2 regions of the Rummeliibacillus sp. GQ308 genome follow, and region 1 is predicted to be linked to the other one. Evidence: riboswitches for the same ligand, from Rfam matches in the RefSeq annotation. Region 1 holds a riboswitch; the other holds the start of a gene.

The links. A riboswitch is a leader RNA that binds a small molecule or an ion and turns the genes downstream of it on or off. The one in region 1 is predicted to bind thiamine pyrophosphate.
Region 2: it holds a riboswitch for thiamine pyrophosphate, as region 1 does, so the genes downstream of both, tenA (thiaminase II) here and tenA (thiaminase II) in region 1, are expected to answer to the same signal.

Annotation. Positions count from the first base shown of each region.
Region 1 covers NZ_JCAXDQ010000005.1:121,317-126,658, reverse strand. Annotated here, with positions in the region: gene AC6CHJ_RS15155 (hypothetical protein) at 1-1,019, opposite strand, end outside; gene AC6CHJ_RS15150 (hypothetical protein) at 1,201-1,929, shown strand; gene AC6CHJ_RS15145 (hypothetical protein) at 1,931-2,665, shown strand; gene AC6CHJ_RS15140 (GNAT family N-acetyltransferase) at 2,692-3,120, shown strand; TPP riboswitch at 3,192-3,290, shown strand; TPP riboswitch at 3,345-3,443, shown strand; gene tenA (thiaminase II) at 3,505-4,185, shown strand; gene thiM (hydroxyethylthiazole kinase) at 4,172-4,921, shown strand; gene thiD (bifunctional hydroxymethylpyrimidine kinase/phosphomethylpyrimidine kinase) at 4,921-5,342, shown strand, end outside.
Region 2 covers NZ_JCAXDQ010000003.1:164,133-169,474, forward strand. Annotated here, with positions in the region: gene hlpB (HNH nuclease-like protein HlpB) at 1-160, opposite strand, end outside; gene AC6CHJ_RS13140 (thiazole biosynthesis adenylyltransferase ThiF) at 253-1,272, opposite strand; gene AC6CHJ_RS13145 (thiazole synthase) at 1,269-2,036, opposite strand; gene thiS (sulfur carrier protein ThiS) at 2,038-2,241, opposite strand; gene tenI (thiazole tautomerase TenI) at 2,274-2,897, opposite strand; gene tenA (thiaminase II) at 2,897-3,586, opposite strand; TPP riboswitch at 3,691-3,798, opposite strand; gene AC6CHJ_RS13165 (tRNA dihydrouridine synthase) at 4,328-5,296, opposite strand.

The sequences.
Region 1 (5,342 bases):
TAGGCTAGATAGTGATTCATAATTGAATTTTCACAGCCATTTGTTAAAAGCCATGCTTTTATTTCGGCTGTTATAGGCTCCAAACGCTCTACGCAAGCGATTTTGCCCCAACCATTTACTTCTTTTGCTAGCAAATATAAATTTTTATGTGGATTCTTTGTACCCTGCAAAAAAGCATCTGCTACATATAATGTAAACTCTTCATGCAATCCTATTGTGTGTAAAAGTGTTAAATCCTCTTCACAATTTGAAAAACCAAGAATCATAATACCAAATTGCATGGCATACCGATGTGACGAGTGGTGAATAAACCAAAGTGCTTCATTGTGCAATACTTCTCGATCTATCCCTTCTTCTTGTTTTAACAACTCCCGAAAGATTCCAACATATTCAGCAAATTCCTTATCTCTTACTTTTTCATAAATAGCTCTGCGGGTTTTATGGTTAGGTATATTTAATTGTTTTAACAGTAATTTCAATAATGATTTTGCGTCAGAGGAAAAGCCGTATGTATCATCTATCAGCTGGTCGGCTGCGCCAGGAGCAAAACGAATATCATCGTCTTCTAGAAAATAATAAGATTCATCCGGCAATGTTTCATTCACAACTTTACCGTTTACTTTCACCTGATTAATGATAAAGGGGAGGATAGCTTGTCGATATTCTGATGGATTGAAGTCTAATACTTCTTTTTCTTTAAAAATAGTTGTGCCATCGACTTTTATAGTACAAACATAGGAAGTAAAGCCTCCTATGTCCGCGTCAATGATATAAGTTTCACCATCTATTTCAACTTTTTCTTTTAGTTTCTTGAATGTATAGAAGTGGGAAACAAAGCTTGGATATTGAACTTGTTTCACTAATGTTTGATCTACAAATAATTGTTTTGCATGAATATCCATAACGACTTTAATTATATGTCCCTTATAGTTTGTTTCCCATTCATAATGAATGTCCTCTTTAAATTCTTCTTTAAAATTCTGCCACTCTAAACGCATGAATCGCTTAAATTTTGACATGGGTCACCTCTTTAGCTCTCTTAATATACTGTCTATCATATAATAAAAGCTTATTGGTTTGTTAAATGCATTTACCAAAAAGGTAAAATTATGCTATATTGGTTGGATTCCTTATGACATAATGATGTATATAGGAAGTAGGGACATCATCCGAAAATGAGAAGCAGAAGGGGGAGAAAGTGTGGTTACAATTGATTATTCATCCATTGCTATTATACCTGTCATAACTCTACTTTTAGCATGGTGTATCTGTGGTTACCTATTCTACCGTAACTATAAAAAACATGGAGGCGGCATTAAAATTTGGAAGGCTGTACTCGTGTTATTCGTAGGTCTTTTTTCTTTTTCTATTAACTTGAACATCTGGAGCACAGCGCTAAAAATATCCATTTTACCTTTAGGGGTATGGATTTTATACTTTATATTAAAAGGCAGAAATCGATGGAAATCATATCGCTCTTTTGCTTGGCTGGGGTTTAGCTTCAATTTCATTTTTATAGTAGCTTCACTTGTAGCAATACCCTTTCAACAATGGATTTTTCCAGACAAAAAACCAGCAACATACCTAGCGAATTTAGAAAATGCAAAATTAATCACTATTCATCCTTCAGCAAAAAAGAAGATAGTGTTAGATAGAAAGAAGCTAGCAGGGAAATTCACACATATGAAACAGCGGGAAATCTATAGCGATAAGTGGTTTTCAAGCCTATATGAGATAAGTGCCTCAGAAGCTAACAAAAAAGAAGAACATTTTCCTTATCAGCTTGTAGGAGTAAAGCCGAAATGGGGAAGTGGACTTCCATCACCAACACTGTACATAGAAAAAGACGGAAAAGGCATTTTAATAACTACACCTCAGCAACAGCTTTATTACCGTTTAAATGATCCCGTGCTAAAGGAGGAGCAATAATATGAAGAAAAGAAAAGGAATGTTTGCTCTTTTAGTAGTGATTATTGGTATTATAGGTCTATTCTATTATTATTCTTATTCAAAACCAACTCCTTTTCCAACAGAGGAAGCGCTGAAAAAGGATATAAATGAGACCTTTCCAGGGGCTAGCGTAAAAACAATACAAGATATAATCCACGTTGATGAACGCCATAAAGTGGTTCCTTTTATTTCTTTGAATAAAGACTATGGACTTAGCTATTGGATTTGGAAGAAGAATAAATGGCGAGTCGCTGAAGTGGATAATCGAGAAGAACCGATGATATGGAAGATAGAAGATGGAAAACGTCCAAAGTATGTATATGTGTGGAATATTTTTCATAAAAACAAGGTGGATTCATTTACATTTTATCTACTGAGGCAACGGGATTATATCACCTACGATAGGCAAAGTCTTTATATTCCACCAGTTCAAATGACAGAGAAAGTGCTATTGAATCATAAGACATATGGGGTTTTTTCTATTCCAGAAGATTGGGCTACGATTAAAGATTATGCTAGACCTGTTCAAACGGATTGGCTCTTCTCAAATGAGGAGGAAGGAGATTCGTTTAATTTTGGATGGAGACCGAATGTCAAGCCTGGTGTAAAAGAGCCGATTGAATTTACTAATAATGGAGAAAGCTTTTCAAACGGGGATATCATTTTACGCTTTCCGGAACGTTTCGAAAAGGGAAGTCGGGATCTTTATGAATGAGTATCGATAATCTAGGAGGTGTTTTTATGAAAATGATAAAAAATTTAAACTCAAAAGATGAAATTATGGATGCCTTTCCGGTCATGAGCCAACTCAGAACACATTTAGATATAAACACATATGTAGAATTAGTGATGGAAGCGATGGAAAAGGAACAGTATAAGCTCTATGCACTCGTTGACTCTGATGAAATAGTTGCGGTGGTCGGATTCCAGCCAATGATTACACTTTATTATGGAAGATATATATGGGTATGTGATTTAGTGACAGATACATCTAAGCGCTCGTTCGGTTATGGAGAAGAGTTGCTTGAATTTGTAGAAGCATGGGCGAAAGAATATAAGTATGAGTGTGTGGCCTTATCTTCTGGATTGCAACGTACGAAGGCACACCGTTTTTATGAAGAAAAGATGGGGTACGACAAGGTAAGTTATGTGTTTAAGAAAGAATTCTAATATGTTGTAAAAAGCTATGCTTGTTTTATCCTTGAATGGCATCCAGTTGAATGGTACGATGAATATAACTTAAATATTTGCAGGGGGACACGAAAGTGTTGAGAAGGTTTAAGCCTGACCCTTAGAACCTGACAGTTAATACTGGCGTAGGGAGCAAAGTACATATGATCGTTTTGTACAGCAGCTCTCCGTTTATGGGAGAGTTTTTTTGTACCCAACCAAATATTTTAGTGCGGGGGGACACGAAAGTGTTGAGAAGGTTAAAACCTGACCCTTAGAACCTGACAGTTAATACTGACGTAGGGAGCAGATGAAGGTATGAAATCTCTATGTCTACTCATAGGGATTTTTTGCGTCTACGTCCACTTTAAAGGAGGACGAACAGTGAGATTTGATGAAGTTGTTAGAGAAGAAGCAGATGCATATTGGGATGATAGCATGGTACACCCATTCGTGAAAGGGTTAGTACATGGCACACTGCCAATGGAGAACTTTAAATTTTATATGATGCAGGATGCCATTTATTTAAAGCATTACTCAAAAATATTGGCAATAGCAGCATCCAAATCAGAGACGAACCAGGAAATGGCCTATTATCTTGAATCAGCTAGAAGTATAAATGAAGCAGAACTTGAGCTCCACCGGATTGTTTTCAAAGAACTTCATATTGGAGAACAAGAACAAGCGGAGCTTATTCCTGCGCCAGCCAACAATAATTATATTAACCATATGTATAACGCCGTTCTAAACGAAAGCCTGCCAGTTGCATTTGCCGCGTTGCTGCCATGTCCTTGGTTATACCAAAGTATTGGTGAAGCGTATAAAGATGAAAAACCGACACAGAAGTTATACAGAGATTGGATTGAATTGTATAGCGGTAAAGAGTTTAAAGATCAACTGGACATCCAAAAGCAGATGCTCAATAAGTATGCGAAAGAACACCCAGCTGACCATCAAAAGATGAAAGCATTTTTCCAAATGAGTGCCTATTACGAATGCAAGTTTTGGGATATGGCCTGGTCTTTAGAAAATTGGAAGGAGCTTTCACCTTATGAGCTTGCTTAAAATAAATCAGAAAAATCCTTTAATCCACTGTATAACAAATTATGTAGTAGCAAATTTTACAGCAAACGGACTGCTCGCGATTGGGGCATCGCCAGTTATGGCAGATGAAATCGCAGAGGTAGGAGATATGGTTTCTGTTGCAAGTGGTTTACTTGTTAATATTGGTACCATTAATGGCCGAACAAAAGAAGCAATGATTGTAGCTGGACGCAAAGCGAATGAAGTGGGAATTCCTGTCGTTCTAGATCCGGTAGGCGTAGGCGCCACTGCCTTTCGTCGCGAGACGGTGAAGAATCTATTGAGAGAAATTAAATTTGATCTTATTCGCTGCAATACTGGAGAACTTGCAGCAATCGCAGGTGTCAATTGGGACTCAAAGGGAGTAGACAGCGGCGTAGGAGAGATGGATACCGAGCAGACAGCAAAAGCTATAGCGAAACAGTACAACTGTTTTGTTATTGTCACCGGCGAGGTGGACATTGCAACAAACGGCGAAAGTATTGATTATATAGCAGGCGGTCATGAGCTCATGACGAAGATTACGGGTACGGGGTGTTTGCTTAGCGCTATTTGTACAGCAGCCTTAGCAGTAGAAAGAAATAACCTTTCTATCTTAACCGACGTTTTGAAAGACTATAAAAAGGTTGCCGAGATGGCATGCCAGAAGGAATGGTTAGGTGCTGTTCAACAAGAAGTACTTAATCAATTGCAACAGGTTTCAGGGGGGCGAGCATAATGAATATTGCCATGACTATTGCCGGTTCTGACAGCGGTGGAGGAGCAGGTATTCAAGCAGATCTAAAGACTTTCCAGGAGCTTGGCGTTTTTGGCACATCAGCTATTACGGCATTGACTGCACAAAATACGCTAGGTGTTGAAGGTATATACCCAGCCCAACCAGAATTTGTTCAGCAGCAAATCGAATTAGTGATGAGGGATATGCCGATAAAAGCGGTGAAAACGGGCATGTTGTTTTCTGCCGAGATTATTGAAGCTGTAGCACATAGTTTGCGAGATAAAGAGACACAATTGTTAGTAGACCCAGTGATGATTGCGAAAGGTGGAGCATCTTTGCTACAACATGAGGCAGTGACTGCGCTGAAAAAATTCCTATTGCCGCGTGCAACTATTCTTACGCCAAACATACCAGAAGCAGA
Region 2 (5,342 bases), on a different contig from region 1:
CTGCAATTTCGCTATTTGTATAAAGGGCATGTATTTGTTTGTGACATGGTATGCAGAGTTTGGCAGTATCACCAAAAGTACCGCCCATCTCTTTCGGAAGTAAATGATGGATGGTCACTTCCACTCCATCTCGCCCACATAGCTCACATATTGCCACCATTCTATCGCCCTTTTCTAAAGAATTTCCCTGTTACAGTTTTGATTAGTATAACTGTTGATTAGACATCTATACCCCACAAGCATACTCCTTAGCTATCCTAAATAACGATAATAAAATGATTTAGCTTCCTCAATATTCTTCGTGCCATGTATCAATGCCCGTCCGTCTTTAAATAGGACGAGACGAAAATCGCCCATTTTAAACGAAACAAGATATGGATTTCGTACGACTGAGTCCGCTTGCTTAGATAGTAGGTTTGCTACGTTTTCTAAGTCCACTGTGATTCTATGAGACGGTCGAATTTGAACCGTCTCGCGTCCACACAATACTGCTACTTTTGATTGACTTTGATGTTCTAGGTAAGGATAAGTTGGATGATCGCCACAGGATGGACAACTCTGTTTCTTTAACTGATCGACCTTGATAGAAGTATGTTGATTCTTCCATAAATCAAAGGATATAAGCTGATTCCTTAAAGAACAATCATCCTCAACTAAAATCTTTAGCGCTTCAGTGATTTGATAAGCCACTACCATTTGGACAGCGGGACTGATTATGCCTGCCGTATCACACGTTAATCCACCAATTGGCACTGTCTCCAGCAAACAATTTAAACAAGGCGTTTTCCCCGGGATAATGGAATAGCTTAATCCATAGCTTCCGGCACAAGCACCATAAATCCATGGAATGTTATATTTTTGTGCTACATCATTTAGAATCATGCGTGTGTCAAAATTATCTGTGGCATCCATTATGAGATCCACATCCCTTATAAGTTGCTCTGCTTCAGTCGCTGAAACATCTTGAACAAGACCATGGATTTCTACTTCACTATTTAACTGTGATAATCGTTTATGCGCTGCAATAGCTTTAGGTACGCGTTGCTTGGCATCTTCCTCATCGTATAATTGTTGCCTTTGAAGATTACTCCACTCTACGTAATCTCGATCAACTATAGTCAGCTTACCAACCCCCATACGTACGAGACTTTCTGCACTTCCCGTTCCGAGTGCCCCTGCACCAATTACAAGTACATGCTTTTGCCTAATTTTCTCTTGGCCTTCTTTACCGATAGGCACAAATAATTCTTGCCTTGAATAACGCTCACTCACCCGATGCTCATTCCTTCGGTTGGACTGCTAGCCGTTGCATAGTTTTTTTTCGCTATTCTACCTGCTTCATAGCCTAAGCGCCCTGCTTCGATGGCAAGCTTCATTGCTTCCGCCATTTTCACGGGATCACCAGCACCCGAAACAGCAGTATTTAAGAGGACTCCATCCGCTCCTGCTTCCATAGCAATAGCCGCATCAGATGGCGCACCAATACCTGCATCTACAATAACAGGGACAGTTGCTTGCTCAATAATAAAACTTAAATTAAGCGGGTTGATAATGCCTTGACCAGAACCTATTGGAGAAGCGCCAGGCATGATTGCATGGACGCCTAATTCTTGCAATCTTTTAGCTAGCAATACATCATCTGAGATATAAGGAAGGACAATAAATCCTTCTTTCAATAATTCTTCAGATGCCTTATATGTTTCGAACGGGTCAGGCAACAGGGTTTTTTGGCAACCGATGACTTCGACTTTAATCATGTCACATAAGCCAGATGCCTTTGCCAGCTTGGCGATGCGAACCGCTTCTGCAGCCGTAGTGGCCCCTGCTGTATTGGGTAATAGTTTATACTTCGCTAAATCTATTTTCTCCAGGAAATTCGGCTGGCTCGCCTCAAAAATATTCATTCTTCTAACGGCAAACGTAAGGATATCCGTTCCTGATACTTCCACGGCTTCTTTCTGAATATCAAAGTTTGGGTACTTTCCTGTTCCTAATAAAAGTCTTGATTGAAATTCATATGGCCCAATTTTCAACATTTCATCCACCTCCAACAAAGTGTACAATCTCTATTTTGTCGCCATCTGATACAGCTGTGTCGAAATAGCGACTTTTGTCTAAAATGTTATGATTTAATTCCATAATGAAAACCTTAGATTCTAATCCAAAGTGATGAATCACATCTGACACAACTCTTATTTGCTCGGGAACTTCTAGAGATTCACCATTTATTTGGAGTCTCATCCGCTCACTTCCTTTTACGTGTGCTAATCAATTTATTTTGATAAAGGACTTTCCGTTAACCTCAATTTTGCAGAATACTTTTTCGCTGCCTGTACTGGATTGTTTGCCAACATCACTCCTGACAAGACTGCAATCCCGCTTGCTCCTGCTTCCAACACTCGTTCTACATTCTCAAATTGAATTCCGCCAATCGCAATCACTGGAACTTTTACGTTCATAGTTAATTCCTTTAATTTTTCTAGGCCTCGTGGTTCTTTGTCCGGCTTGGATTGTGAAGGGAAGATATGGCCATATATCACATAATCTGCGCCACATTCACTCGCATATATCGCTTCTTCTACTGTGTGAACCGAACATCCTAGCCGTAATGCTGGAAAAACATCCTTCACAACCGCGATATCCAAACTATGATTAGCTAGTTGAACGCCCTTCACCTTTGTGACCGCTCCGACGTCCAGTCGATCGTTGATGATGATTTTATCCAAAGGCACACCTTCTGCCTTCAGTTGATTTACGATTTCCATTAGTTCTCTGGCAGTTCTCTGCTTTTCACGGATATGGAAAGCATCAATGAATGGATGAATATCTTTGGCGATCCGAATCATTTCAGGAATAGGCTGTCTGCCTGTCGAAACAATATGCAGCTCTCGATTCATTAGCCTCTCACCATCGAATCCTTATTCACGATTGGCCAATCTTCATGCTGATAAGCCATCTCCCAAAATGAATATTCGTATTGGCTGCTGATCATAAAATGCTCGAGCATTTGCAAGCGATCTGATTCTGTAACCCTCTCAGCAATCTCATCGATTCGCTCGATTTGCTCCACCACTTTTTCATGGAACCAATCGCCACCGTATGCAGCAATCCACTCTTGATAGATTGGTTGATTTGGCGTATTTCCCTTTAAACGCTGACCGATTTCATCATAAAGCCAATAGCATGGAAGAAGCGCTGCAATAATATCACCAATATGACCAGTAAATGCCGCTCGATATAGATGAGATGTGTACGCATAGGCAGTGGGAGCAGGCTTAAACTCAGCAATTTCAGCATCAGTAATTCCTAATTGCTTTGAAAAATTAGCATGCAGACTCAGTTCTGCTTCAGCTGTACCCTGTACATGAATAGCCATGCGAGCCGTTGTGTGCAAATCAGGTGCCTTTGCTCCCGCCAATGCCTGCACTCTGGCAAAATGAGAAAGATAATAAGAATCCTGCAACACGTAATAGCGGAAGCTTTCTAATGGCAAGCTTCCATCAGCTATCCCTGTCACAAAAGGATGCTGAAAACTTGCTTCCCAAATAGAATCTGCCTCTAGTCGTAACTGCTCTGAAAATTTCATCATAATCCCTCCAAAAATAGTGTTAGGAAAATGGAATAAAAAAACCCCACTTTCCTTTACGCAAAGAAAGTGGGTATTAGAAATTATATGTATCAAAAAATAAAATTTCTGCCGTGCCACTTCCCTACGTTGGTATAAACCAAATCAGGTTCCAAGAGTCTCAAAGTCACACTTTGATCTCAGCCATTCTAATGGCACCCCTAGTGGTAAATCATATGAAGTTTTAGTAACATTCGATATTATCTTAACATTATTGAATGGATTGTCAAGGACAGATATGGTGAAATTTAGTAACATCCCTTTCCTTAGGATTGATTGCTGTTGGGCACCTAATCACAGCACAACGTAATTTTCAATTTGAAAATCTTTATCTCTTTTTATAACCTTTTTGCGGGCGACCATATTTTACTTCATTTAGGACAGATAGGACTTAAATTGCTAACTTTCGGAAGTAAACTTGTGAAGAGCGGTTGTAAATCGGGTGGATGCGGTGGTAAATCTTCCAGGAACAGTTGTATCTCACCACCGAACGGTTGTAAATATAGGAATGCTACCGCCACTCTATTACTTACGATATGTAAACTTCCTTATATAATCCGAGCTTCTCCATAGTCCTTCTCTTTTCTAGTTAAAAATTTTATTATATTGTAGTCTCACAAGACACCCGTTATAACTAAAAAAGATTATCTCAATCACGGGCTGAGATAATCTTTTTCCTTTTTTAGGTTTGGCTATTGCTTTCTAATCAACATTCTTTACTTCAAAACCATCAATCAGCGCACGCACTTCATCCGTAGATTTCGTGTGCATCAATTGATTTCGCAATTCGCCAGCACCAGGAAATCCTTTGACATAGATCTTGAAGAAACGATGAAGTCCCGAAATGGAACGTGGCACTAGTTCTTGATATTGATCGTGCAAATCTAGCTGATATCTTAAAAGATCTAGAAGCTCCTGGCTGCTATGCTCTCTTGGTTCTTTTTCAAACGCAAACGGATTTTTAAAGATACCGCGACCAATCATGATGCCGTCTATTCCATATTGTTCAGCAAGCTCAAGACCTTTTTGTCGGTCAGGAATGTCTCCATTGATGGTAAGCATTGTGTCAGGTGCAATACGGTCACGTAATTCCTTGATTGCCGGAATCATCTCCCAATGGGCATCTACTTTACTCATTTCTTTTCTTGTTCGCAAATGAATCGAAAGGTTGGCAATATCCTGCTTCAATATATGCGCTAGCCAGTCCTCCCACTCATTTAGATCTGAGTAGCCTAGCCTTGTTTTAACACTAACAGGCAGTCCTCCTGCTTTTGCTGCTTGGATGATTTCTGCAGCTGCATCTGGTCGAAGAATAAGACCGCTACCCTTTCCTCTAGACGCTACGTTTGGAACAGGGCAGCCCATATTAATATCGATGCCTTTGTACCCCATCTCCGCCATTCCGATACTCATTTCACGGAAATACTCGGGCTTGTCTCCCCAGATATGTGCCACCATTGGCTGTTCGTCTTCCGTAAAAGTCAAACGTCCACGCACACTGTTCTTTCCTTCTGGGTGGCAATAACTATCCGTGTTTGTAAACTCGGTGAAAAATACATCCGGACGTCCTGCTTTGCTCACGACATGGCGAAATACAACATCAGTCACATCCTCCATGGGAGCCAGCACAAAGAATGGTCGTGGCAAGTCACGCCAAAAGTTTTCTTTCATATTCATACAAATCCTTTCATCTATATCCTGTACATCCTATTTACAT